One region of the Burkholderia sp. F1 genome, then DNA from elsewhere that is predicted to be linked to it. Evidence: riboswitches for the same ligand, from Rfam matches in the RefSeq annotation. Region 1 holds a riboswitch; each other region holds the start of a gene.

Evidence for each region. A riboswitch is a leader RNA that binds a small molecule or an ion and turns the genes downstream of it on or off. The one in region 1 is predicted to bind ZMP and ZTP.
Region 2: linked by a shared signal. The riboswitch ahead of ACFIMZ_RS22035 (LysE family translocator) and the one ahead of ACFIMZ_RS36840 (aminodeoxychorismate synthase component I) in region 1 are both predicted to bind ZMP and ZTP.
Region 3: linked by a shared signal. The riboswitch ahead of glyA (serine hydroxymethyltransferase) and the one ahead of ACFIMZ_RS36840 (aminodeoxychorismate synthase component I) in region 1 are both predicted to bind ZMP and ZTP.

What each region holds. Positions count from the first base shown of each region.
Region 1 covers NZ_CP172423.1:576,880-584,694, reverse strand. The annotation lists gene ACFIMZ_RS36855 (LysR substrate-binding domain-containing protein) at 1-818, opposite strand, end outside; gene ACFIMZ_RS36850 (alpha/beta hydrolase family protein) at 975-1,991, shown strand; gene ACFIMZ_RS36845 (hypothetical protein) at 2,026-2,238, shown strand; gene ACFIMZ_RS36840 (aminodeoxychorismate synthase component I) at 2,277-3,419, opposite strand; ZMP/ZTP riboswitch at 3,551-3,636, opposite strand; gene ACFIMZ_RS36835 (LLM class oxidoreductase) at 3,702-4,739, opposite strand; gene ACFIMZ_RS36830 (glutathione S-transferase family protein) at 4,759-5,382, opposite strand; gene gcvA (transcriptional regulator GcvA) at 5,509-6,399, shown strand; gene ACFIMZ_RS36820 (LysE family translocator) at 6,479-7,078, opposite strand; gene ACFIMZ_RS36815 (LysR substrate-binding domain-containing protein) at 7,185-7,815, shown strand, end outside.
Region 2 covers NZ_CP172422.1:666,221-674,035, reverse strand. The annotation lists gene ACFIMZ_RS22050 (LysR family transcriptional regulator) at 1-285, opposite strand, end outside; gene ACFIMZ_RS22045 (MFS transporter) at 419-1,984, shown strand; gene ACFIMZ_RS22040 (alpha/beta hydrolase) at 2,042-3,001, opposite strand; gene ACFIMZ_RS22035 (LysE family translocator) at 3,133-3,765, opposite strand; ZMP/ZTP riboswitch at 3,786-3,868, opposite strand; gene ACFIMZ_RS22030 (hypothetical protein) at 3,886-4,023, opposite strand; gene ACFIMZ_RS22025 (alpha/beta fold hydrolase) at 4,369-5,328, shown strand; gene ACFIMZ_RS22020 (TonB-dependent receptor) at 5,392-7,710, opposite strand.
Region 3 covers NZ_CP172421.1:880,695-888,509, forward strand. The annotation lists gene tolB (Tol-Pal system beta propeller repeat protein TolB) at 1-66, opposite strand, end outside; partial or broken gene tolA (cell envelope integrity protein TolA) at 176-1,200, opposite strand; gene tolR (protein TolR) at 1,197-1,646, opposite strand; gene tolQ (protein TolQ) at 1,657-2,334, opposite strand; gene ybgC (tol-pal system-associated acyl-CoA thioesterase) at 2,516-3,001, opposite strand; gene ACFIMZ_RS04305 (SDR family NAD(P)-dependent oxidoreductase) at 3,094-3,840, opposite strand; ZMP/ZTP riboswitch at 4,018-4,117, shown strand; gene glyA (serine hydroxymethyltransferase) at 4,256-5,503, shown strand; gene nrdR (transcriptional regulator NrdR) at 5,510-5,992, shown strand; gene ACFIMZ_RS04320 (GspH/FimT family pseudopilin) at 6,143-6,691, shown strand; gene ACFIMZ_RS04325 (hypothetical protein) at 6,691-7,089, shown strand; gene ACFIMZ_RS04330 (PilW family protein) at 7,079-7,815, shown strand, end outside.

The DNA.
Region 1 (7,815 bases):
TATGCGTGGCCGGAGGCGCGGCCCGCGGGCGCGTCGCCGATCGCGACGAGCCGGCCGTCCGCGAGCAGCGGCTCGATCAGCGCGCGCCGGCCGAGCGCGATTCCCTGGCCGGCGAGCGCTGCCTGGATCACCTGGTCGTACTGGTTGAAGCGCAGGATGCCGCGCGGCCGCAGCGTGTCGAGGCCGAGCGCGCCCAGGTGATCGGACCATTGCAGCAGCGGCCGGCGCGCGCCGTCGAATTCGAGCAGCACGTGGCGGGCGACGGTGTCCGCATCGAGCGTCGTGATGCCGAGCGACGCATGCGCGACCGGCACGATCGTTTCGTCGAACAGGCGGATCGCGGCCGGCGGCACGCCGCTCGCCGGCGCATAGCGGATCGCGAGATTGATCCCCTCGGTGCGCGCGTCGAGCACCCGGTCGGTCGCGGCGACCCGCAGGTCGATGTCGGGATGGCGGCGCTGCAGGTTGCCGAGGCGCGGCAGCAGCCACAGCGCGGCGACGCCGATGCTCGCGGTGACCGTGACCGGCTGGCGCGCCTTCGGATGCGTCAGCAGATCGACGACGTCCTGCATCTGCTGCACCGCGGCGTCCGCCGCGCGGAACAGCCGCTCGCCTTCGGCGGTGAACGTGATCGCGCGGTAGCCGCGGTTCAGCAGCCTGACGCCGAGCGCCTCCTCGAGCGCGTTGACCTGGCGGCTGACCGCCGACTGGGTGAGACAGAGGTCCTGGGCCGCGAGCGTGATGCTCATGCGGCGGCCGACCGCGACGAAGCCGCGGACCAGGTCGAGCGACGGTAGCCGGACGAGCGGGACTGCCATGCGTGCTCCTCATGCGAGAGATGCAAGAAGATTGATTGAGCGAAACAGCCCGGTCAAGTGAAATAGGCACAGTGGCGTATCCGCGTGGGTCGTGCGCGGCCTTGGCGATGCGACACGCATGACACTCGGGCATGTGGAGATTTTCGAATGAGCGGAATGAGTGACAGGGACACGAACATCGCCGAGCCGGAATCGATTGCGCTGACGGCGGCGGACGGCTATCCGATCAAGGGCTTCGTCTGGCGCCACCGCGCGGGCCAGGACGATGGCGAGCCGCGGCCCGTCGTGATCGTCAACGCGGCGACGTCGGTGCGCTGCCGCTACTATTTCCGGTTTGCCGCGTACCTGCACCGGCACGGCTACGACGCGATCGTGTACGACTATCGCGGGATCGGCGAATCGCGGCCCGCGCAGCTCGCGCGGCTCGACGCGACGTGGCTCGACTGGGGCGAGCGCGATTTCGAGGCGGTGCTGCGATATGCGCTCGCCGAGTTTCCGGGCCAGCCGATCGACGTGGTCGCGCACAGCATCGGCGGCTTCGTCGCCGGCCTCGCGCCGTCGAACCATCTGGTCCGCCGCGTGTTCACGATGGGCGCGCAGTACGCGCACTGGCGCGACTACGCGCCGCGCGGCAAGCTCGCGATGCTGTGGAAGTGGCATGTCGTGATGCCGGTGCTGTCCGCGCTGTTTGGCTACTTTCCGGCCAAGCGCCTCGGCTGGATGGAGGACACGCCGAGGGGCGTTGCGCTGTCGTGGAGCCGCAGCCGGCCGGATTTCGAGGACACCTACCGGCGCGCGCCGATCGCGCGCGACGACGCGCAGCGCCGCGCGCTCGTCCGGCGCTTCGCCGGGATGCGCGCGCAGGTGCTCGCCGCGAGCGTCACCGACGACCCGTTCGGCACGATTGCCGCGATCGAGAGGCTGCTGCGGTATTTCACGCGCAGCAGCGTCGTGCATCTGCGGATCCCGCCGGATGCGATCGGCGTCGACAGCATCGGCCATTTCGCGTTCTTCCATAGCCGCTTCGAAGCGACGCTGTGGCCGATTTCGCTCGGCTGGCTGAAGACCGGGACGCTCGCGCCGGCGACGCCCGGCCGGATCGTGTCCGAGCGCGACGCGCCGAGGCAGGCCGATGCGGAGCCGGCGGTCGAGCATCAGATCGTGCTGTTGTGAGCGGGCGGGTTGACCTGTCGAGCGAGGTGCGGATGTGCTGCTGAGTCCACATGAAATCGCCGCGCTGATGGTGCTGGCCAGCGCGCCATGCCAGCTGGACGGCGAGCTGGCGGAGGTCCGTGCGCTGCTCGGCCACGGCCTCGTCCAGCTCGACGCCGATGCGAGCGAGCACGCGCGCGTGCTGCTGTCGGTTCAGGGGCGGGACGTCGTGTCGCGGCTGGCGTCGACGCCGGCTGCGCGGGGGTAGTGGTCAGCGCGTACCCGGGGCGCCGGTAACCGGGATCGTCAGTTCCATGCTTCGCCAAACACGTCACCCAGCACGCGGGATTTCCATTGGCATTCGCGCCACTCGAGATCCGCTTCGGAGTCGAACACCACGCCGCCGCCGACGCCATATACGCCGGTGCCGTTTCTTTCCAGCACAAGCGTCCGGATGGCGACATTCAGCGAAAAATCCCCGTTGGGCGCCATCCATCCGATGCTGCCGCAATAGAGGCCGCGATCCGCCATTTCAAGTTGCCGGATGCCGCGCATGGCGGCGATCTTCGGCGCGCCGACGACCGAGCCGCACGGGAAGAGTGCGCGCAGCACGTCGAAGAAGGGGGTGTGCCCGATATCCGCGTTGATCGTCGACGTCAGCGTCCAGATGGACGGGTAGCGTTCAAGCTCGAACAGCTTCCCGACGGTGACGGAGCCGGTGCGGGCGATTCTGCCCATGTCGTTGCGCAGCAGGTCGACGATCATCGCGTTCTCGGCCCGGTCTTTCGAGCTTGCCTGCAGCATGCGCGCGGACATCCGGTCCGCTTCCGGGTCCGCATGCCGGGGCGCGGTGCCTTTCATCGGGCGGCTCGTCAGGATTCCTCCGGAGCGGGACAGGAAAAGCTCGGGCGAGAAGGACAGGACATATGAGTCGCCATCGTCGATATAGGCCGCATGCGAGACCGGGTGCAGATTGATCAGGCTGCGATAGAGCGACTCCGGGTCACCTTCGTACCTGACGTCGACCGGAAGCGTGTAGTTGATCTGGTAGACATCCCCATTCTCGATCGAGCGCTTGATGGCCGAGATCCTTTCCTTGTATTCGTCGAAGCCGATTCTCGGGCGAGCACTGAGAATGCGGCTGGAGCGATGCGCCGGCAGGGATTTCCACGCGGGCTCGTGCGACGCGCGCTCGAAGACGAGGGCGGTCAGGCGAGGCGTGGCGTTGTCCGCGGAATGCGAACCGTTTTCCATCAGCGCGGGTTCGAGCCACTCGCCCAGGGAATAGGCGAGTTTGAGGGCAATCCAGCGGCCTTCCTTTTGTGCATCGTCGATATCGGCGATGGCCTGCGGCAGTTCATCGACCGTGCTGGCGGAAATTTTCTTGACGAATCCATGCAGCGCAAGGGCGCTGTCCTGGATGGCATTTTCAAAGCGGCAAGTGACCATCAGACCCGCCGCGCGATGAGCGCGCCGGTTTCCGGCGCATGCGTGGACGAACGGAATGATCCGGGAACCCGGAGGCAATGGGAGGCGCGGGAGAGGGCGGGCATATTCCTGACCGTCGAATGGTTCAAAGGGAAACAGGCCCAGGCGCGCGGCAACACGATTCACGTCGCGCTTCCCGATAGTGTTCTATCTCGTGGCGCCAGTTACGCGACGCGCCGATTCTCTCATACCCGTATCGGCTTTTGTCGTTCGTGTCGTGAGCGCATTCAATGCGGGACGCGGTCACCACGAGGCCGCGAATGCCGCCGGTCCTTCGTGCGATGGAAAATGCGGCAGCACTTCCTCGGCCAGTTCCTGTATCACCTCCGCCGCTGGCCGTGGCGAGAACTGGATACCCAGCGCGGCATGGTTGACGCCCGCTTCCCGCCATTCCTGCAGCAACGCGATCAGCCCCTTGCGTCCGGTTCGCAATATGAACCCGCCGCGCAGCGGGGTGCGCGGGAAGTCAGGATCGTCCACCAGATCCAGCCATTCGTTGGTCATGTGCGGCCGGAATCCGCCGTCGGGAATCAAGGCGCGCCACACGCGGATTTTCTCGGCCAGGCGCTGCGGCCCCAGGCAGTCGTGCGTGGCGCCGGGATAGGTCAGCCAGCCATCCGCTTGCGCGGCGATCCATGCCTGCGACTGGCCGGACGAACCGGTGACGATCAGCGGAACCATGCCGGCGGCGGGCTTGGGCAGGCACTCGGCGCCGTCGAAACGCCCCAGCGGCGAATCGATCGCCAGGTGGCCCGCCCCCATGAGCTGGCGGAAATACCCGACCGCCTGCGCGAACCGTGCGCCCCGTGCTTCATGTGCCAGGCCATAGGCCGGAAATTCGATGGGCCGGTCGCCTGACGCGATGCCCAGCACCAGCCGGCCGCCCGACAACCGGTCGATGGTGGCTGATGCCTTGGCCAGGTCGATCGGATGGCGCAACGAGAAGATTGCGCTGCCCGTTGCCAGTGCAACTTTCTTCGTCCTTGCGGCAAGGAAGGCCAGATAGGTGAAGGGATCGAATACCTGTCCGGCGTCGCCGAACGACGGATCGAACAACGGCACGTCGCGCACCCATACGGCGGCAAAGCCGCGGCGGTCGAGGTCCGCGACGAGGTCCGCCTGCCCGGCCAGCGCGCGCATGTCGCCGTCATAGACGCGCAGCGGCAGAAAGATGCCGATCGTCAGCCGGTCGGGCGCGAACATCCGCCGGTAGCCCGGATGCACGGCAAACGCGGGATAGGAGGCCCCGCATGGAGCCTGGAGGGAATCCATGTCGTTCATGTTCTTTGAGTCCTTGAATTCATGCATGCGTTGCGGGCGCGGGCAGCGTGACGCCCTTGCGTACCGCGGGTCGTGCCGAGACACGCTCATGCCACGCGCACAGGTGCCGATGCCGGCCGAAATCCAGGTCGATGATCCGCGCGATGTGCGTCCAGCCGAAGGTGGCGATGTCGGCGATGGAATAGTCGTTGCCGGCCAGGTACGCATGCGCGGCCAGGCGCGCGTCGAGCACCGCGAAGGCGTCCTCCGTCAGGCGCCGGTAGCGTTCGATGGCGGCCGGGATGCGTTCGTCGGCGAGCAGCTCGAAGTGGACGCGCTGACCGAGGATCGGCCCCATGCTCGACGCTTGGAACTGCAGCCACTTGATCGCCTCCCAGCGGGCCTGGGTACCTTTCGGCAGGAGCCTGCCGGTCTTTTCGGCGAGATAGAGCAGGATGGCAGCCGACTCGAACAGCGTGATGCCGGTCTCGTCATCCGTGATGACCGGAATGCGGCCGTGCGGATTCAGCGCGAGAAACGCCGGCTGCCGGTGTTCGCCCGAGTCGACTCGGACGTGATGCAGGCGATAGGGCAGCGCCAGTTCCTCCAGCGCAATCGTTGCCTTGAAGCCGTTGGGCGAGCTGTCGGTGTAGAGGTCGATCATCGTGCGCTTTCTATGTTTAGATAATCTGAATCAAGTTGAAAAACTAAACTTGAGTCATTGTCTTTCACGTGAAACGTCCGAAAAAGCGATAATTTCTACCCGACGAATTTAGATAATCTAAATCCAATGTCCACCTTTCTTCCGTTGCAGGCCTTGCGTACCTTTGTCGAAGTCGGTCAACGCGGCAGCGTCAAGGCGGCTGCCCAGGCGCTGCATGTCACGCCGGGCGCCGTCAGCCAGCAAATCCGGCTGCTGGAGGACCGGCTCGGCGTGGCGCTGTTCGAGCGGGCGCGACAGGGCGTGCGCCTGACCGAGGCCGGCGCCGGCGTCCATCCGTCGCTGCGCGATGCCTTTGCACAGATCGATGCGGCCGTGGATGCGCTGGAAGCGATCAAGGCTCGCCAGACCCTGACGGTCAGCACCGTGGCGACCTTTGCCGCGTCGTGGCTGGTGCCGCGTCTGGGGCGCTTCAACGCGCGCCACCCGCATATCGAGGTGCGCGTCGAGGCGACGTCCGCGCTGGTGGATTTGCGCCGTGATCGCGTGGACGTGGCGCTGCGTCACGGTCTGGGGCGTTATCCCGGGCTGGAGGTCACGCGGCTCATGGCGCCGGTGCTGGTGCCGGTGGCCAGCCCCGGCCTGGTGGCGAAGGGCCTGATGGTTGGGAATCCTGGAGATTGCCTGAACTATCCGCTGCTGCACGATTCCGACCGTGCCGACTGGCCGCTCTGGTTCGCCGCGCATGGTGTGCCTGACGATCCGCGCGCCGCACGCGGGACGGCCTTCGAGGATGATTTCCTGCTGATTCGCGCCGCGGAAGCGGGGCAGGGCCTGGCGCTGGTGCCGGAGGTGTACGCGCGGGAAGAAATTGCCGCGGGGCGTCTGGTGCAGGTCCTGGACCGGCCTTGGCCGGCCAGGTTCGCCTACTATGCGGTCACCCGGCCGGACGCCGCGCAGCGGCCGGTAGTGCGCGCGTTCATGGATTGGATCGTTGAAGAGGCCGCGGGCGTGGCATGACGGGGCACGCGGCTTCCCGGGGCGTTGAAGCGTTCTCCGATCATCCTCTTGTTCGCATGCGCGGGTCGGAAATTCGACGCTACGACAGCCACATCGGAATGATCGAGGCCACGAGCAACAGCGCCAGCATCCCGTTGAGCAGCCGCCATTGCAGATCGGTTCGCAGCAGGCGGGCGAACAGCAGCCCGGCGGCGCACCACACGGACAGCGACGCCATCGCCGCGACGCCGAACGCGCAGCCGAGCAGCACGCCCAGCCGAAGCGGCCCGGGCGCGAGCGCCGCGAACGATGCGGCCGCGCCGAGCGTCATCGCCCATCCCTTCGGGTTGTGCCACAGCATCCAGACGCCGCTCGCGAAGCCGGCCGGCTTGCGCAGATGCGCGTCGAGATGCGGTGCGCCGCTGCGTCCGATGCGCGAGGCGAGCCACACCAGATAGCACGAGCCGATCGCTTTCATGCCGAGCTGCAGCGCAGGCATCGCCAGCAAGATGCCGCCGAGCCCCGCGGCCGCGGCGGCGGCCATCGACGCGAGGCCCGCCGCGATGCCCGCCATGTAGGGCAGCGACCGCCGAAAGCCGAAATGGGCGCCCGATGCGGTCGCCAGGGTCGTTGCGCCGCCCGGCGTAACGGTGGAGACGATGACGAACAGGAACAACGGCAGGTAATCGTGGAGCAGCACATGGTCTCCAGGCGGTCGAAGATGACGATCTGCTGTTTTACCTGCGCGCCGCGCGTAGAAACAGCGAATGTTCCTGATGCGTGCCATTAGCCTCCATAATGCCGGGATGCCACGCAATCTCGACATCGCCTTGCTCCGCGCCTTCGTCACGGTCGCCGACCGCGGCAGCATGACGGCTGCCGGTCATGTGCTGCATCTGACGCAAGGCGCGGTCAGCCAGCAGATCGCGCGGCTCGAGGCGCTGTCCGGGCCGTTGTTCTTTCGCGAATATCGCGACCTGCGCCTGACCGCGGCGGGGGAGCGGATGCTGGGGCACGCGCGGCGCCTGCTGGACGTTCACGACGCGTTGTGGACGGACATGACGGCGGGCGCGGTGGACGGCGTGGTTCGCCTCGGTGCGCCGCAAGACCTCGTCGGCGCGTATCTCGGTCCGATCCTGAAGGGCTATGCGCAGGCGCATCCGCAGGTGGAGCTTGCGCTGACCTGTGCGGCTTCGCCGGCGTTGCTGCTGGCGCTCGAGCGCGGGGAAATCGACGTGGCGCTGATCGAGGAGCCGGCGGGCGCGTCGCGCGGCGAATGCATTGCCGTCGAGCGGCTGGTGTGGGTCGGGGCGCGAGGAGGAAGCGCGCATCGGATGCAGCCGCTGCCGGTGTCGATGGTGGATGAGACCTGCGGGTTTCGGCAGGCGGTGCTCGATGCGCTGCGCGAATGCGGGCGGGCGTGGCGGACCGTGTTCG
Region 2 (7,815 bases), on a different replicon from region 1:
CAGTCGGCCACATGGCTCCAGGCGGCCGTTGTCCAGATCGGCTTCCGCCGCGTCCAGTTCCGTTAGCGCGCGCACGCAGCGCTCGTAGTATGCCTGCCCCTCTGTCGTCAGTACCTGGCTACGTGTGTTGCGCTGTAGCAGTCGCGCACCTAGCCGTGCTTCCAAACGGGCGATCGCCTTGCCGATCGCCGAGCGTGTCAGGCCGAGTCGCTCTGCTGCGGGCGCAAATCCGCCGGCTTCGACGACCTGCACGAACGTTGTGACCCCATCCAGTTTGTCTTGCATCGCGATCTCGATTGGTTCCTGCAGGGAACATTGTATGAGAAGTTATTGAGCCAATATGGGAAATTTATTCCCATAGACTGTGCTGCGGCGTGGGTTGCCAGACCCCTTCCCTAAATCTTGGAGCGAAAGAACCATGCAGGTGCGTGACATCGAGGAACCGCCCCGGCCGCAGACAGGCCATCCTTTTGCCGCGCGCAACGCTGTGGCGCTACTGGCCGTGTGCCTGGCCGCCCTGATGTTCGGGTTGGAGATTTCCAGCGTGCCGGTGATCCTGCCCACGCTGGAAGTGACACTGCATGGCAATTTCAGCGGCATGCAGTGGATCATGAATGCCTACACCATCGCCTGCACCGCCGTTCTGATGGCCACGGGAACACTGGCCGACCGCTATGGCCGCAAGCGCGTATTTCTCTGCACCATCGTGCTGTTTGGCGTCGCCTCGCTGCTGTGCGGCCTGGCGTGGAGTACGCCTGTCCTGATCGCCAGCCGCTTCCTGCAGGGCGCGAGCGGCGGCGCGATGCTCATTTGCCTCGTGGCAGTACTCTCGCACCAGTTCCCCGACGGCGCCGAACGCGGCAGGGCGTTCGGCATCTGGGGCATCGTCTTCGGTATCGGGCTCGGGTTCGGACCGCTGATCGGTGGCCTGATCGTCGCCGTGTCCAGTTGGCAGTGGGTCTTCTGGGTGCATGTCTTCATCGCGGCCCTGACGCTCGGTCTGGCCATCATTGGCGTGCGCGAATCGCGTGATCCGCACGCACGGAGACTGGACCTGGCTGGCATCGTCACCCTGTCCCTCGCCGTGCTGGGACTTGCCTACTTCGTGACGCAGGGCGCCGAGACGGGATTCGGCAGCGCTTCCGCCCTGAGCGTCATCGCGGCGAGTGCCGCCAGTTTCGTGCTGTTCCTCGTCGTGGAAACGCGCGTCGCGCACCCGATGTTCGACTTCTCGGTATTCCGGGTACGCAATTTCTCCGGCGCTTTGCTTGGCTCGGTGGGCATGAACTTCAGCTTCTGGCCGTTCATCATCTACCTGCCCATCTACTTCCAGAGTGCGCTGGGTCAGGGTCCGGCGGCCGCAGGCGTGTCGCTGCTGGCCTACACCTTGCCTACGCTGGTGTTCCCACCCATCGGCGAACGGCTGGCGTTGCGCTACCGGCCCGGCATCGTCATTCCCGCCGGCCTGTTCACCATCGGGCTGGGGTTCTTCCTGATGCTCATCGGCAGCCGCATCGAACACGCGAGCTGGCTGACCGTGCTGCCAGGCTGCCTGCTGGCTGGCGCGGGCCTGGGCATCACCAATACCCCTGTGACCAACACCACGACGGGCTCGGTGTCCAGCGCACGCGCCGGCATGGCATCCGGCATCGACATGAGCGCCCGCATGATCTCCCTCGCCATCAACATCGCCTTGATGGGATTTCTGCTGGTGCAAGGGGTGCTGCAATTTCTGCAAATGGCGCTGGCCAAACCGTCCGACGAGGCATCCTTGCGCGCGCTGGCCAATCGTATTGCGTCCGGGAGCCTGCCTTCCGCCAGCGCTGGCGCATGGGCGTCCATGTCTGCGGAGACGCTGGCGGCGACTGGCCGCGCCGCGCTCGTGCACGGTTTCGGCGGGATCATGCTCTACAGCGGCATTGCTGTCTGCGTGCTCGCCAGTGTCAGCTTCCTGATCTTCCCGGACAGGCGGGCGCAGCCATGACCGGCCCCGGCGGGCAGTAGTACGTCTCTGACCTCGTCACAACACAATGTCACGCGGTCATGAGCGCGATCCGTTGCTGGCAATCTCCCGCAGGAATCGGATCGAAGCCTGTTCCAGTTGCGCGATGCCGGGCTCCTCCACCGGAAAGTGACCGCAGTTTTCCAGCATCACCAATCTCTTCTCGCCCTTGATGCGGTCAAAGAACTGCCGGCTCGATTCGAAGCCCGTCCAGCGGTCGTTTTCGGGGTGAGCAAGCAGGAAAGGACAGCGGTCGAAGTCCTCGGGCTCAATGTCCGGCCGCACGGCGAAAATTGACTGCATGAAATTGATCGGCACACGTACGCGGCCACCATAGGGATCCTCGGCAACGAGCCGGTTTAGCGATGGATCGTTCGACATCGCGCCCATTTTGGTAAACCACTTCACGGGCAGTCTCAGTCTGCCGATCAGAGGGGCACAGAAGGGCAACAGGGGCATCATGACGTGGCGCACCAGCGCGTTGCGGGCAAACTGTCGTTTCACCAGCGGCGAGCGCGGATCCGCAAGGGTCGTGGCGATCACGCCAGCAATCGGGCCGTCACCCATCCGCGCCGCGCACAGGTAAGCCAGATAGCCACCAAGGCTTCCGCCGCACAATACTACGCGTCGCCCAGTGTTCCGGTACTCGATGGATGCCAGATCGCATAGCAAGTCGGTCCACGCCTCATAGGAAACCAGTGAAGGAGGCGCCTGACTCAATCCATACCCCGGTAGATCCGGAGCGACTACCTCGTAGCCGGCGCTGTGCAATAGCTTGCCAATCGGCGCGAACAACCGGCCGTATCCTCCTCCTCCATGCACTACGACCACCGTCAGCGGCGATGCAGCGCAGGGAAATCGATCAACATGGATCGATGCTCCTCTCCAGGGGAGCCACTCTTCGTTCGGGCCGCTGGCGGCGGTTACTCGCGCATGTGCGGGAAAGAAGGATTGATACTGTTTCCAATAGGTTTCCGTCTTGTAGCTTGCCTGGGGCATCGGTAGATTTTGTGCGGAACGTGTTATCCAGGGCGATAACTCAACTGTTAGGGGCGTGGAAGGTCAGCATGAATCCGCGTTGCGCAGACCTCCTTAACGCAGGGGCGACGTACAACCGATGCGAGGCGTCGCTATTTCCTGGATTCGGATGCCATCCGCACCGCCAGACCTGTCAGAACGCTTCCCATCAGCCAGCGCTGCACCAATAGCCACGACGGGCGTCCTGACAGGAAGATAGATATCGATCCGGCTGTCACGACGATCAGTGCATTCACAGCGAGGCTGATCGAAATCTGAACGCTGCCAAGCGCCAGCGATTGTGCAAGAACACTGCCATGTCCTGGCGTAATGAACTGGGGAAGCAGCGACAGATACATGACGGCGATTTTGGGATTCGCCAGGTTAGTGACAAACCCCATGCCAAAGAGCTTCCTTGGAGTATCGACCGGTAGGTCGCGCACTGCAAACGCGGATCGTCCGCCCGGTCTGACCGCTTGCCAGGCAAGATACAAAAGGTACAAAGCGCCGCCAAAGCGAAGCGCATCGTATGCGTAAGGTACCGCAAATACGAAAGCCGTAATTCCGAATGCCGCACAGAGCATATAGAACACAAAGCCCAGAGCAACACCCCCCAACGAAATGAGGCCTGCGCGTCTACCTTGGCAAATTGAGCGGGAAATCAGATAAATCATGTTCGGCCCCGGCGTTAGAACCATTCCCAACGCCACAAGAGCGAACATGAGCAATTGTGTGAAATCAGGCATAACCCATCTCCAGGGATAGTAGGTAATGCCCAGGCGCGCGGCGGCAGCAACCTCACGCTCCCCGATAGTGTTCTATCTATATGCGCCAGTCACGTGAGTGAAGAAATCCTAGCATGTCTTCTAGTCTGCCGTCTCGATCCGGACTTCCGCCTGCATGCCCCTGCTCTTCCTCAGCATTCCGACACACAACTCCTGCGCGAGCACGCTCGCCGGCGAAGCCGCTTCCGCGACGCCAAGGGCCACGTATGGGATGCTCATGGGGAAAATTGCGCCCGCCGGAGATGATTTTGGTGCGTCTCCCGGTAAGGCTTGTAGCGTCGTAGATTTCTGTCCAGGATTTCTATAGCAGATCAAAGGTCCAGAGCGACGAATGCAAGACATGATCCGGGGAGTCGCGCCCGCCGAGCCGCCGGATGGGTGAGCGTTTCCGATACCGCGCTCGCGACGCTGCCGCTACCCGTGCAACTCCCGATCCTCGACGCTGGCGCGTTTCCGGCTTTGCTTCATTACGATCAAGCGACCATTGCCCGACACCCGCTCCCGAGCCAAGCCGACATGAAGCCTGCCCCGCTCCGACCCGCGCAGCCGACCGCGTTGCCCGCCATGCCCGCCGCGCATGCGGTGCCCGACCGCAGGCGCATCCGCCGCGACGCGCAATCGGTCGCGTTTGCCGTGACCGGCGACCCGCGCGGCCACCCGGTCGTCGTGCTGCACGGCGGGCCCGGCAGCGGCAGCCAGCCCGGCATCCTGCGCCTGTTCGACCTGACGCGCGTGCGCGTCGTGCTCGTCGACCAGCGCGGCGCCGGCGCGTCGTCGCCGCGCGGCGGCACACGCCACAACAGCACGGCGCGGCTGATCGGCGATCTGGAAGCGATTCGCGAACGGCTCGGCATCGCGCGCTGGGGCGTCGTCGGCGGATCGTGGGGCGCGGCGCTTGCGCTCGCCTATGCAGGCCGGCATCCCGAGCGCGTAACCGGCGTCGTGATGCGCGGCCTGTTCCTGACGTCGCCGCGCGAAGTGCGCCGCCTGTTCACGACGTCGCGCACGCGCGCGCCGCGCGAATGGCGGCGCCTGTGCGCATCGGCGGGCTGCCGCGATCCGCTGCGCCTGCCGTCGTGCTGCGCGCGGCGGCTGCGTCCCGGCGCGGGCGCGGCCGGACAGCGCGCGGTCGCGCTCGCGTGGCGCGCGTACGAGGACGCGGTCCTCGCGTCGCCGCAATCGCGCCATCCGCGTGCGCGCACGATCCGCTCGCACCCGGGCGTCCTCCGGTTGATCGACAAGTACCGGATCCAGGCGCATTACCTGCGGCACGGCTGCTGGCTCGGCGAACGCCGGCTGCTCGCGCTCGCACGCCGCGCGGCAGACGCTGGCGTGCCGCTGTTCGCCGCGCACGGCATGCGCGATCCCGTCTGCCCTATCGGCAACGTCGCGCGGCTCAGCCGCGCCGTGCCCGCCGCCCGGATCGAGCGCGTGCCGGCCGGGCATCTGGCAGGCGACCCGGCATTGGCCCGCAGCGTCGCCCGCGCAATCCATGCGATGTTCGCGGCGATGCCGTGCGCGTAACCGCGCGCACCGCGCGAAGCCCGGAACCGGTTCAGCCGGCCACGCGGTTCCGCCGCGAAGCGCTCAATCCCACGCATAGCGCACGCCGACCCACGCGCCGCGCGGCGCGCCCGGCCCGACGAACTGCTCGTGCACCGGATTCGCGCCGTCGAACGTGTGGTTCGGTCCGTTGAAGAAGTTCTGGCCGAGCACGCCGAAGCTCGCATAGCGCTTGTCGAACAGGTTCGTCACGCTCGCGAAGACCTCGAACCGCTTCGTGATCCGGTACCGCATGTCGAGATCGACGAGCACGTAGCCCGCGATCCTGCCGTTCACGTCCTGGTTGTTCTCGTCGCCGCGCGCATGGACGCCGCTGCGCCACGTGACGTTCGCGCCGATGTCCCACGCGGGCGTCGCCGCGTAGTCGAGCCGCAGCTTCACCGTGTGCGCGGGAATGCCCGGGATGCGGTCGCCCGCCTTGACCTTCACGTTGCCGTTCGCATCGGCGGCCGAGTTCGCCGGGCTGTGTTCGGTCCACGACGAACGGTAGGTCGCGTCGACATGGCTGTACGAAAACCCGACGCCGAGCCGGCCGAGCTGCGTGCGGCCCGCGAGCTCGACGCCCTGGCGCCGCGTGTCGCCGACGTTGCGGAAGTAGCCCTGCGCGCTCGCCGGACTGCTGATGAACTGGATGTCGTCCATCAGCGTCGTGCGGTAGGCGGCGGCGCTCCAGGTCGTCGCCGCGCCGATGCGGCCGCGCGCGCCGAATTCGAACGTCTTCGAGATCACCGGCTTGAGCGCCGGGTCGGCGACGAAGTCGTTCGGCAGCGAACACGGCGCGGCCGGGTCCGCGCACGCGAGCTCGATTGCAGTCGGCGAGCGCATCCCTTCGTTGTAGGTCGCGTAGGCGGTGAAGCCCGGGACCGGGTTCCAGTTGACGCCGACCGCCGGGTTGAAGCGCGAGAACGTGTGATTGCCGTCGAGCAGCGGCTGCATCCCGCTCGCGTCGCCGATCTGCGCCTTCGACCAGTCGTAGCGGCCCGACAGCGTCAGCGTCCAGTGCGGCGTCAGCGACAACGCATCGCTCAGGTACACGCCGAAGTTGGCGTTGCGCGTCCTCGCATTCGTCTGCTGAACGACATCGCCGATGCCGATCGCCGCGCGCGTGTCGGTGAAAGTCGCATCCTGCGACGACGCGACGTAGCGCGAGTTCGCGAAATCGGCCGCGACGCCCGCGATCAGCTGGTTCGCCATCCCGCCGGGCTTGCCGAGCAGCGTGAGCTGCAGGCTGCCGCCGTAGCTGTCGGTGACGATCGTCGATTGCGCGTTGGTGCCCTGCACCTTGTCGACGGTGCCGTCCGCGCCGACCGATCCGAAGTCGGTATTGTTGTTGCTGCTGAGGTTGGAATTGCGCAGGTGCCGGTAGTACGCGTTGCCGCTCAGCTCGACGTGCTCGCCGACGAAGCGGTCGCCCGACAGCGTCACGTACGCGGCGCTGTTGCGGTTCAGGTCCGGATACGTGTACGCCTGTTTCCGGTTGTCGAGGAACGAGCGCGGGATCGTCTGGCTGCCGTACAGCGCGTTGTCCGCGCCGCCCGCGGCGATCGAAAGCGTCGTGTCGGCATCGGTGTAGCGCAGCTTGCCGAACGCCTGCCGCACGCGGCTCGCGTTGTGGTCCGCCCAGCCGCCGTCGTTCGCGACGTTCGCGGTCGCGTAGTAGTCGAGGTTCGAGCCGATCCTGCCGCCCTGCTCGAGACTGGCGGTCTTGCGGCCCCACGACCCGCCCGACACTTCCGCTTCGCCGCCCGGGTTCGACTTGCCGTTCTTCGTCGTGATCGCGAGCGCGCCGCCCAGCGTATTGCGTCCGTATACCGGATTGGAGCCGGGAATCAGCTGCATCCGGTCGATCGCCTGCGTCGGCAGGATGTCCCAGTTCACGATGTCGCCGAACGGCTCGTTCACGCGCACGCCGTCGACGAACACCGACAGCCCCTGCGGCGTGCCAAGCAGCGGCGACGCGGTGAAGCCGCGATAGTTGACGTCGGTCTGGTACGGGTTGCCCTGCGCGTCCGAGATCGTCACGCTCTGCAGGTTCGCCGCGAAAAAGCCCGCGAGCGTCGCGCGGTGCTGCGCGTCGAGGTCCGCCGCGCGCACGGTCTGCACGTTCGCCGGCACCTTCGACAGCGGCGTGCCGATCCCGAGCAGCGGCGTCGTGCCGACCACGACCACCGCGGGCAGCATGTCGGCCGCCGCTTGCGGCGCGGCGAGGCCGGACGAAGCGTTGTCGCTCGCACTCTGCTGTGCGCGCACGCCGGCCGGCGACAAGCCGAACAGCACGATCGCACCGAGCGTCGAGAGCAGATTCGCGCCGACACGGCCTGATGCCTTTGGTCTCCTTATCATTTCCCTCTGTCTCCTGTTCGCGCTCTGCCACGCGGCGCTGCCCGCCGCGCGGCGACGCCTCTGCGCGAAGCAGGACAGCGAGAACCATGCCAGTGCCGCACGGCG
Region 3 (7,815 bases), on a different replicon from region 1:
GCTGCCCGCCGCAATCAGACACGAGGCCACGAGTGCCCTGAAACCTAGCTTCGTCATCAAACTCATGCTTCTTGCTTCCCGTATGACTTGTATCGCTGCGCAACCGCACAGACTGTAAAAATACCCGATTCGTTCCCGTCTTACAGCGACGGCGGGAGTGTAAGCGCATTTCCGTTCACTCCGCCGCCTTGAAGGTAATCGTAATGTCCGATGGAGTACGACCGTTAGAATCGGGCGGCAACGGGACCGACGCCTGGATCGCACTGACCACGGCTTGATCCCACCCCGAATTTCCGCTCGAACGGCGGATCGATACGCTCAATACGTCGCCCGACGGCGTGCAGCGGATCGCGACGACGGTCGTCAGGCTGTCGCGCTCGCCGCCCCAGACGATGTGCGGCTTGACGCGGCGGCGCACCTTGTCCGGATAGCCCGGGGAGGCCGCGTTGCCGCCGGAGCCCGTGCCGGTGCCGCTCTTCGCGAGACCTTCGCCACCGCCTTCGCCGCCGCCCGCCAGGCCTTGCATCTGCGCGAGGCGCACACGCCGCTCCTGGTCGAGCTTCGCCTTCGACGCCGCATCGGCCTTCGCGCGGGCCGCCGCTTCAGCCTTCGCCTTGGCCGCGGCCTCGGCTTTCGTCTTCGCGGCCTGCTGCTGCGCCTCGAGCTTTGCCTGCTTCTGCTGCTCGAGTTTCTGCTGTTCCAGTTTTTGCTGCTCGGCGAGCTGCTTCTGCCTGAGCTTTTCAGCCTGCTTCTGCTTTTCCAGCTCGGCGGCCTTCTGCGCGGCGAGCGCAGCGGCCTGCCTGGCCGCAAGCTGCGTGCGTTTGGCCTGCTCTTCCTGTTGCGCCTCGAGCTGCTGCGCGCGGCGCTGTTGTTCGAGCAGCGCTTCGCGTGCGGCGGCTTCCTGCTGACGCTTCTTCTGCTGCAGCGCGATGTCCGCTTCCTCATTCTTCACCGGGGAGGGGGCGGGGCGACGCGGGCAGGCGGCGTCGGGGCCGGCTGCGGCGCCGGCATGTCGGGCACCGTCGTCCAAAGCTCGGCCTCGGCGCCGGCCGGGGTGCTGTTCTGCCATTGCACGCCGTGATACAGGAACAGCGCGAGCAGCACGTGCATCAACGCCGCGAGCGCGAACGCGCGCCACGTGCCGCGCTCGCGCGGCGGCATCGGCGGGTAGGCGGTGCTGCGCGGGGGTTGCCGTTTCATTGCGATTTGACGAGGAGGCCGACGCGCTTGACGCCGCGCGCCTTCAGATCCGACATCACGGTCATGACCGCATCGTACTGCACGGTCTTGTCGGCCGCGATCACGACCGGCTGGTCAGGATGATCCGCCTGACGGGCGGCGATGAAGCTGTCGAGCTCGGCCTTCGTCATCGTGTCTTCCTGCGTCGCGCCCGCGTTGCCCTTGTACTTGACGCTCATCGTGCGGTCGGCCTTGATGTTGACGACGACGGGCGGCGTCTGCTCCTGCGGCGCGGCATTGCCGACGGTCGGCAGGTTGATGATCGACGGTGCGACGAGCGGTGCGGTGACCATGAAGATCACGAGCAGCACGAGCATCACGTCGATGTACGGCACGACGTTGATGTCGGCCATCGCGCGGCGCGAGCGGCCGCCGCGCATGCTGGATCGGATGGGAGTTCCGGCCATGTCGCGCTCCTTACTGGGCCTGACGCTGCAGGATGTTCGAGAACTCTTCGATGAAGGTCTCGAAGCGGATCGCGAGGCGGTCGATGTCGTGCGCGTAGCGGTTGTAGGCGACGACGGCCGGAATCGCGGCGAACAGGCCGATCGCGGTGGCGACGAGCGCTTCGGCGATGCCCGGCGCGACGTTCGCGAGCGTTGCCTGCTGGACGTTCGCGAGGCCGCGGAACGAGTTCATGATCCCCCAGACCGTGCCGAACAGACCGATGTACGGGCTGACCGAGCCGACCGACGCGAGGAATGCCAGGTTCGCTTCGAGCACGTCCATCTCGCGCTGGAACGACGCGCGCATCGCACGCCGCGCGCCGTCGAGCACGAGGCCCGGGTCGCTGATGCGCTTTTCCTTCGCCTTCAGGAATTCGCGCATCCCCGATTCGAAGATCCGCTCGAGCGCGCCGATCGTGTGGCGGTTGTTCGCCGCACTCTGATACAAGGCCTGCAGGTCGCCGCCCGACCAGAAATCCCGTTCGAAACGCTCGGTCTGTGCGCGTGCGCGGCGGATCGCGAACCACTTGCGGAAGATGAAGGTCCACGACATCAGCGACAGCAGCAGCAGCAGTCCCATCACGGCCTGGGCCAGGACGCTCGCATTGAGGACGAGGGAAATGATCGACAGGTCTTGAGAAGTGTTCATAGAGGTTTGAGTAACGTCCCTTCGGGGGCGCCCGGCTAAGGGGCCCGGCTAGGCGTTCCCGGCCGGGGTTGCCCGGCGCGGGCGCTGCGCTGCGCGCGGGGTGCCGCTGCCGCGCCTGACGCCGAACCTTGCTTAGTATCGGTTCAGGAAGGCAAGTTCATAGGCTTTGTCTAAACGGGGCTCACGCGAGCCTCGTTGACAACACAGTGTGCCCGGCGTCGATGACGGGCCCGCGTTGCAGCGCGTCGAGCACCGTCGGCGGGATTGCCGCCGGCCGGATGCCCGTGCGGTCGACGCAGCCGATGCGGATCTGCCCGGCGACGAGCAGCGTGTCGCCATGCCACGCTTCCTGCATGAATTCCACCGACGCGCGGCCGATCCGTCCGGGCCGGCTCGTGATCGCGAGCGTATCGTCGAGCCGCGCCGGCGCGCGATAGTCGAGCGCCGTGCTGCGGACGATGAAGATCGCGCCCGTTTCGTCGGCGAGGCGCCGCTGGTCGATGCCGCAGGCGCGCAGCCATTCGGTGCGCGCGCGCTCGAAGAATTTCAGGTAGTTGGCATAGAAGACGATGCCGCCTGCGTCGGTATCCTCGTAATACACGCGAACCGGCCAGGTGAAGCCGGAAGGCGCTTCCGGGGGGCGGGTAGGCTGAGTCATGGCGCGCATTTTACCGGAAGCGGGGAGGCCGCCTTGCAACCGATTCGTAACGGAATGTTCCGGGCCGCGAGCCGGCCGCCGGGGCGGCTCGCGGCGGACCGTCAGCCGCGATGGACGGTGAGGCCGGCCGGCGCCTGGGCGACGGGCATCATCTCGATCGTGTTGATGTTCACGTGCGCGGGACGCGTCGCGATCCAGTAGATCGTGTCGGCGATGTCCTCGGCCGTGAGCGGCTGGACGTTCGCGTACACGCCGGCCGCCTTCGCGTCGTCGCCGCGGAAGCGGACGTTCGAGAATTCGGTGCCGCCGCACAGGCCCGGCTCGATGTCGGTGACGCGCAGCGGCGTGCCGATCAGGTCGGCGCGCAGGTTCAGGCTGAATTGCCTGACGAAAGCCTTGGTGGCGCCATAGACGTTGCCGCCCGGGTACGGGTAGGTGCCGGCAACCGAGCCGAGGTTGAAGATATGGCCGCGACCGCGCGCGATCATGCCCGGCAGCAGCGCGTGCGTGACCGTCACGAGGCCCGAGCAGTTGGTGTCGATCATCGTCTGCCACTCGTCGAGGCTGGCCTTGTGGGCAGGCTCGACGCCGAGCGCGAGACCGGCGTTGTTGACAAGCACGTCGAGCGCGGCGAACTCGGCGGGAAGGGCGGCCGGCACGGCTTCGACGGCGGCGCGGTCGCGCACGTCGAGCTCGAGCGGCAGCAGTGCGTCGCCGAGCTCGGCCGCGAGCGCGTCGAGACGATCCTTGCGGCGCGCGGTCGCGACGACGCGATGGCCGCCCTTGACGAAGGCACGGGCGATGGCGGCGCCGAAGCCGGCGGACGCGCCTGTGACGAACACGATCATTGCTGCTCCTGGTCGGTAGGGTAGCGGGTGGGGAACCTGCAAGCCTACTGAGATTGCCGCACCGCGGCAAGGCGCAAAGCTCAGCCGGCGCGGGTGGCGCAACTCTGTCCCCGTTTGTTTGCGGTGGCCGCCGCGCGGTTGCCTATTCATGACGCATCCAATAAACTAACGCGCTCATCACCCCTGCGTGACTGGCGATAGAACCCCCGGGTTCAAGGTGGAGCATCCCACCGTGAAGCGCAGGGCGCCGTTTTTGCCGTTCGCCTGGGCAGCCGTTGTGCGCCGTCGCGTGCATCGCCGGTGGCTGTCCCTGCCTCACGTCATACGGATTCTTCCGCCACGTCGAGCTGGTGCCGCCAGCAGCGCAATGTACTCGGCCACCCCGGTCAACCTGTACACACTTAACGGAAACCGTATGTTTGACAGAGCCCAAAGCACCATTGCGAACGTCGATCCCGAAGTCTTTGCAGCGATCGAGCAGGAAAACCGCCGCCAGGAAGATCACATCGAGCTGATCGCGTCGGAAAACTACACGAGCCCGGCCGTGATGGCCGCACAGGGCTCGCAGCTCACGAACAAGTACGCCGAAGGGTATCCGGGCAAGCGCTACTACGGCGGCTGCGAATACGTCGACGTCGTCGAGCAGCTCGCGATCGACCGCGTGAAGGAGCTGTTCGGCGCCGAAGCCGCGAACGTCCAGCCGAACTCGGGTTCGCAGGCGAACCAGGGCGTGTTCTTCGCGATGCTCAAGCCGGGCGACACGATCATGGGCATGAGCCTCGCGCACGGCGGCCACCTGACGCACGGCTCGCCCGTGAACATGTCGGGCAAGTGGTTCAACGTCGTCAGCTATGGCCTGAACGAAAGCGAAGACATCGATTACGAAGCGGCCGAGCAGCTTGCGCAGGAGCACAAGCCGAAGCTGATCGTCGCGGGCGCGTCGGCGTTCGCGCTGAAGATCGACTTCGAGCGTCTCGCGAAGATCGCGAAGTCGGTCGGCGCGTACCTGATGGTCGACATGGCGCACTACGCGGGCCTGATCGCCGCGGGCGTCTACCCGAACCCGGTGCCGCACGCCGATTTCGTCACGACCACGACCCACAAGAGCCTGCGCGGCCCGCGCGGCGGCGTGATCCTGATGAAGGCCGAGTACGAGAAGCAGATCAACTCGGCGATCTTCCCGGGCATCCAGGGCGGCCCGCTGATGCACGTGATCGCCGCGAAGGCCGTCGCGTTCAAGGAAGCGCTGTCGCCGGACTTCAAGGCATACCAGCAGAAGGTGGTCGAGAATGCGCGCGTGCTGGCCGAGACGCTGGTCAAGCGCGGCCTGCGCATCGTGTCGGGCCGCACCGAAAGCCACGTGATGCTGGTCGACCTGCGTGCGAAGCAGATCACCGGCAAGGCAGCGGAAGCCGCGCTCGGCGCCGCGCACATCACGGTCAACAAGAACGCGATCCCGAACGATCCGGAAAAGCCGTTCGTCACGAGCGGCGTCCGTCTCGGCTCGCCGGCGATGACGACGCGCGGCTTCGGCACGGCCGAGGCCGAGCTGGTCGGCAACCTGATCGCCGACGTGCTCGACAACCCGGAAGATGCAGCGACGATCGAGCGCGTGCGCGCGCAAGTGGCCGAGCTGACCAAGCGTTTCCCGGTCTATCGCTGATCGCTCATGCGCTGCCCGTTCTGCCGCAGCGACGACACGCAGGTGGTGGATTCGCGCGTGTCCGAAGACGGCGCCGCGATTCGCCGGCGCCGCCGCTGCTCCGCCTGCGACAAGCGTTTCACGACGTACGAACGGGTCGAACTGGCCCTGCCGGCCGTCGTGAAGAAGGACGGCAGCCGCACGGAATTCGACCGTCGCAAGATCGTCGCCAGCATGCAACTCGCGCTGCGCAAGCGGCCGGTTGCGGCTGACGCGATCGATGCGGCGGTCGCCCGCATCGAATATCTGCTGCTCGCGACAGGCGAGCGCGAAGTGCGTAGCGAGAAGCTCGGCGAACTCGTGATGAACGAGTTGCGCGGCCTCGATACGATTGCCTATGTGCGCTTTGCATCGGTGTATCGCCGGTTCGAAGACGTGTCCGAATTTGCCGACGTGATCGAAGAGTTCCGTCGCGCCTCTCCGGCTGCCAAGCCCCCGCGTAAGCGCTGACGCGCTGCGTCGTTTCATCGCATTCCCTCCGAGTTCATGCTGCGCCGATTGTGGCCGGCGTGGCCGTGCGCCGCCAGCTGGCCGTTCGGCAGATGGTGCGCCAGCGTGCGCGCCGCTACAGTCGTCGCATGACGTTGACGGAGGACGGCGATGTGGCGCAGCGGAGCAGCGTGGAGGGCGGGGGGATTCACGCTCGTCGAACTGATGGTCACGGTCGCGGTGCTGGCCGGGCTCGGCCTGTACGCGGCGCCTTCGTTCGAGCAGTGGCGGATGCGCGAGCGGGTCGACGCCCGCTCGCGCACGCTGCTTGGCGCGCTGTCGTTCGCGCGGGCCGAAGCGGCGCGCCTTGGCGTGCGCGTCACACTGTGCCGGGCAGGGAATGACGGCGCCTGTGTGCATCCCGGCCAGCGCTGCGACGACGGCGAATGGTCGTGCGGCTGGCTCGTGAGCGGACATTTCGACGAGCGGGCGCAGGTGCTGCGGCGGTATCCGCGCGATCCGGACGTGATCGTCGCGGGCGTCGCGCACGAGCTGGCCTTTGCGCCGCCGGCCGGTCAGGCAATCGGCGGCATCCGGCGGTTCGAGCTGCGGCCGCGCCGGAGCGGGCCGGAGGCCGATGCGTCACGCGCGGCGCGTTGCGTGCGGATCGCGGCGGGCGGCCGGGCGCGCGTCGTCGCCGGTCGTTGCGAGGCGGCCTGATGAGCCCGCGGCGCACGATGCGCGGCGCGTCGCTGATCGAGGCGGCGGTGGCGGTCGCGCTGCTCGCCGTCATGATGCTCACGGTGGCTGGCGGCCAATTCGCGATGGCGCGTGCGCAGCGCTCGACGATCTGGCGCGAACGTGCATTGTGGCTGGCCGATGCACGCATCGAAAGCGCGCGGGCGACACCCGGCGCGGATGCGGGCCTCGCGGCGCTGGCCGTCGCGTCGTTGCCGGATGGCGCGATGACGATCGATGGCGGGCCGGGTGGCGTCCGGCTGGCGACCGTCGGCTGGCGTGACGGCGATGCTGCGGGATGCGAAACGGTCGACCGATCGGCGCGTTCGCCGTCATGCGTGCGGATCCCGTTCCGCGAGGTGCCGACCGATGGGCATTGATCGTCGCGCTCGTGCGCATACGCTCCTCGAATTGCTGATCGCGATGTCGGTCGGCCTGCTCGTGCTCGCGGCAGTCGGCGCGCTGTATCACGCGCAGCGTGTCGGGCAACGCCGGGCCGACGATGCGTTTCGCATGCGCGACGCCGCAAGCACCGCACTGACGCTGATCGGCCAGCAGATCCAGATGGCGGGCTTTCAGCCGCTCGACCTCTCGAGCTCGCCGCTGCCGCCGCTGTTCGGGTGCGCATCGGCTCGCGTGCGCGGCGAAGATGCCCAGGTGCGCTGCGAACCAGCACCTGCGTCGTCCGACGCGCTGCTGGTTCGCTATGTCGGCGACACAATGTCGACGTGGCCGACGGTGAACGGCCAGGTATCGGATTGCCTGGGGCAGGGCGTCGGCGCGCCGGCGGACCGAACGCTCGTGTCGAACCGCTTCGACGCCCACGTCAGCCCGACGACGGGCGAGCCCGAGCTGTATTGCGAAGGGAACGGGCGCCTGGGGACCGCGCAGCCGGTCGTATCGGAAATCGACCAGCTGCGCCTGCGTTTTCTGCGACGTGGCGAGACGCGGTTCGTCGATGCCCGCGCGATGCGCGCGGACGACTGGCGCGACGTGATTGCCGTCCATGTCTGCGTGCGGGCGCGGGGTGAACCGATGCGGGAGCGCGTCAGTCATGTCGATTGCGACGGCCATGCCGCCATCGCGCCGGATCGCCGCGCGCGGTT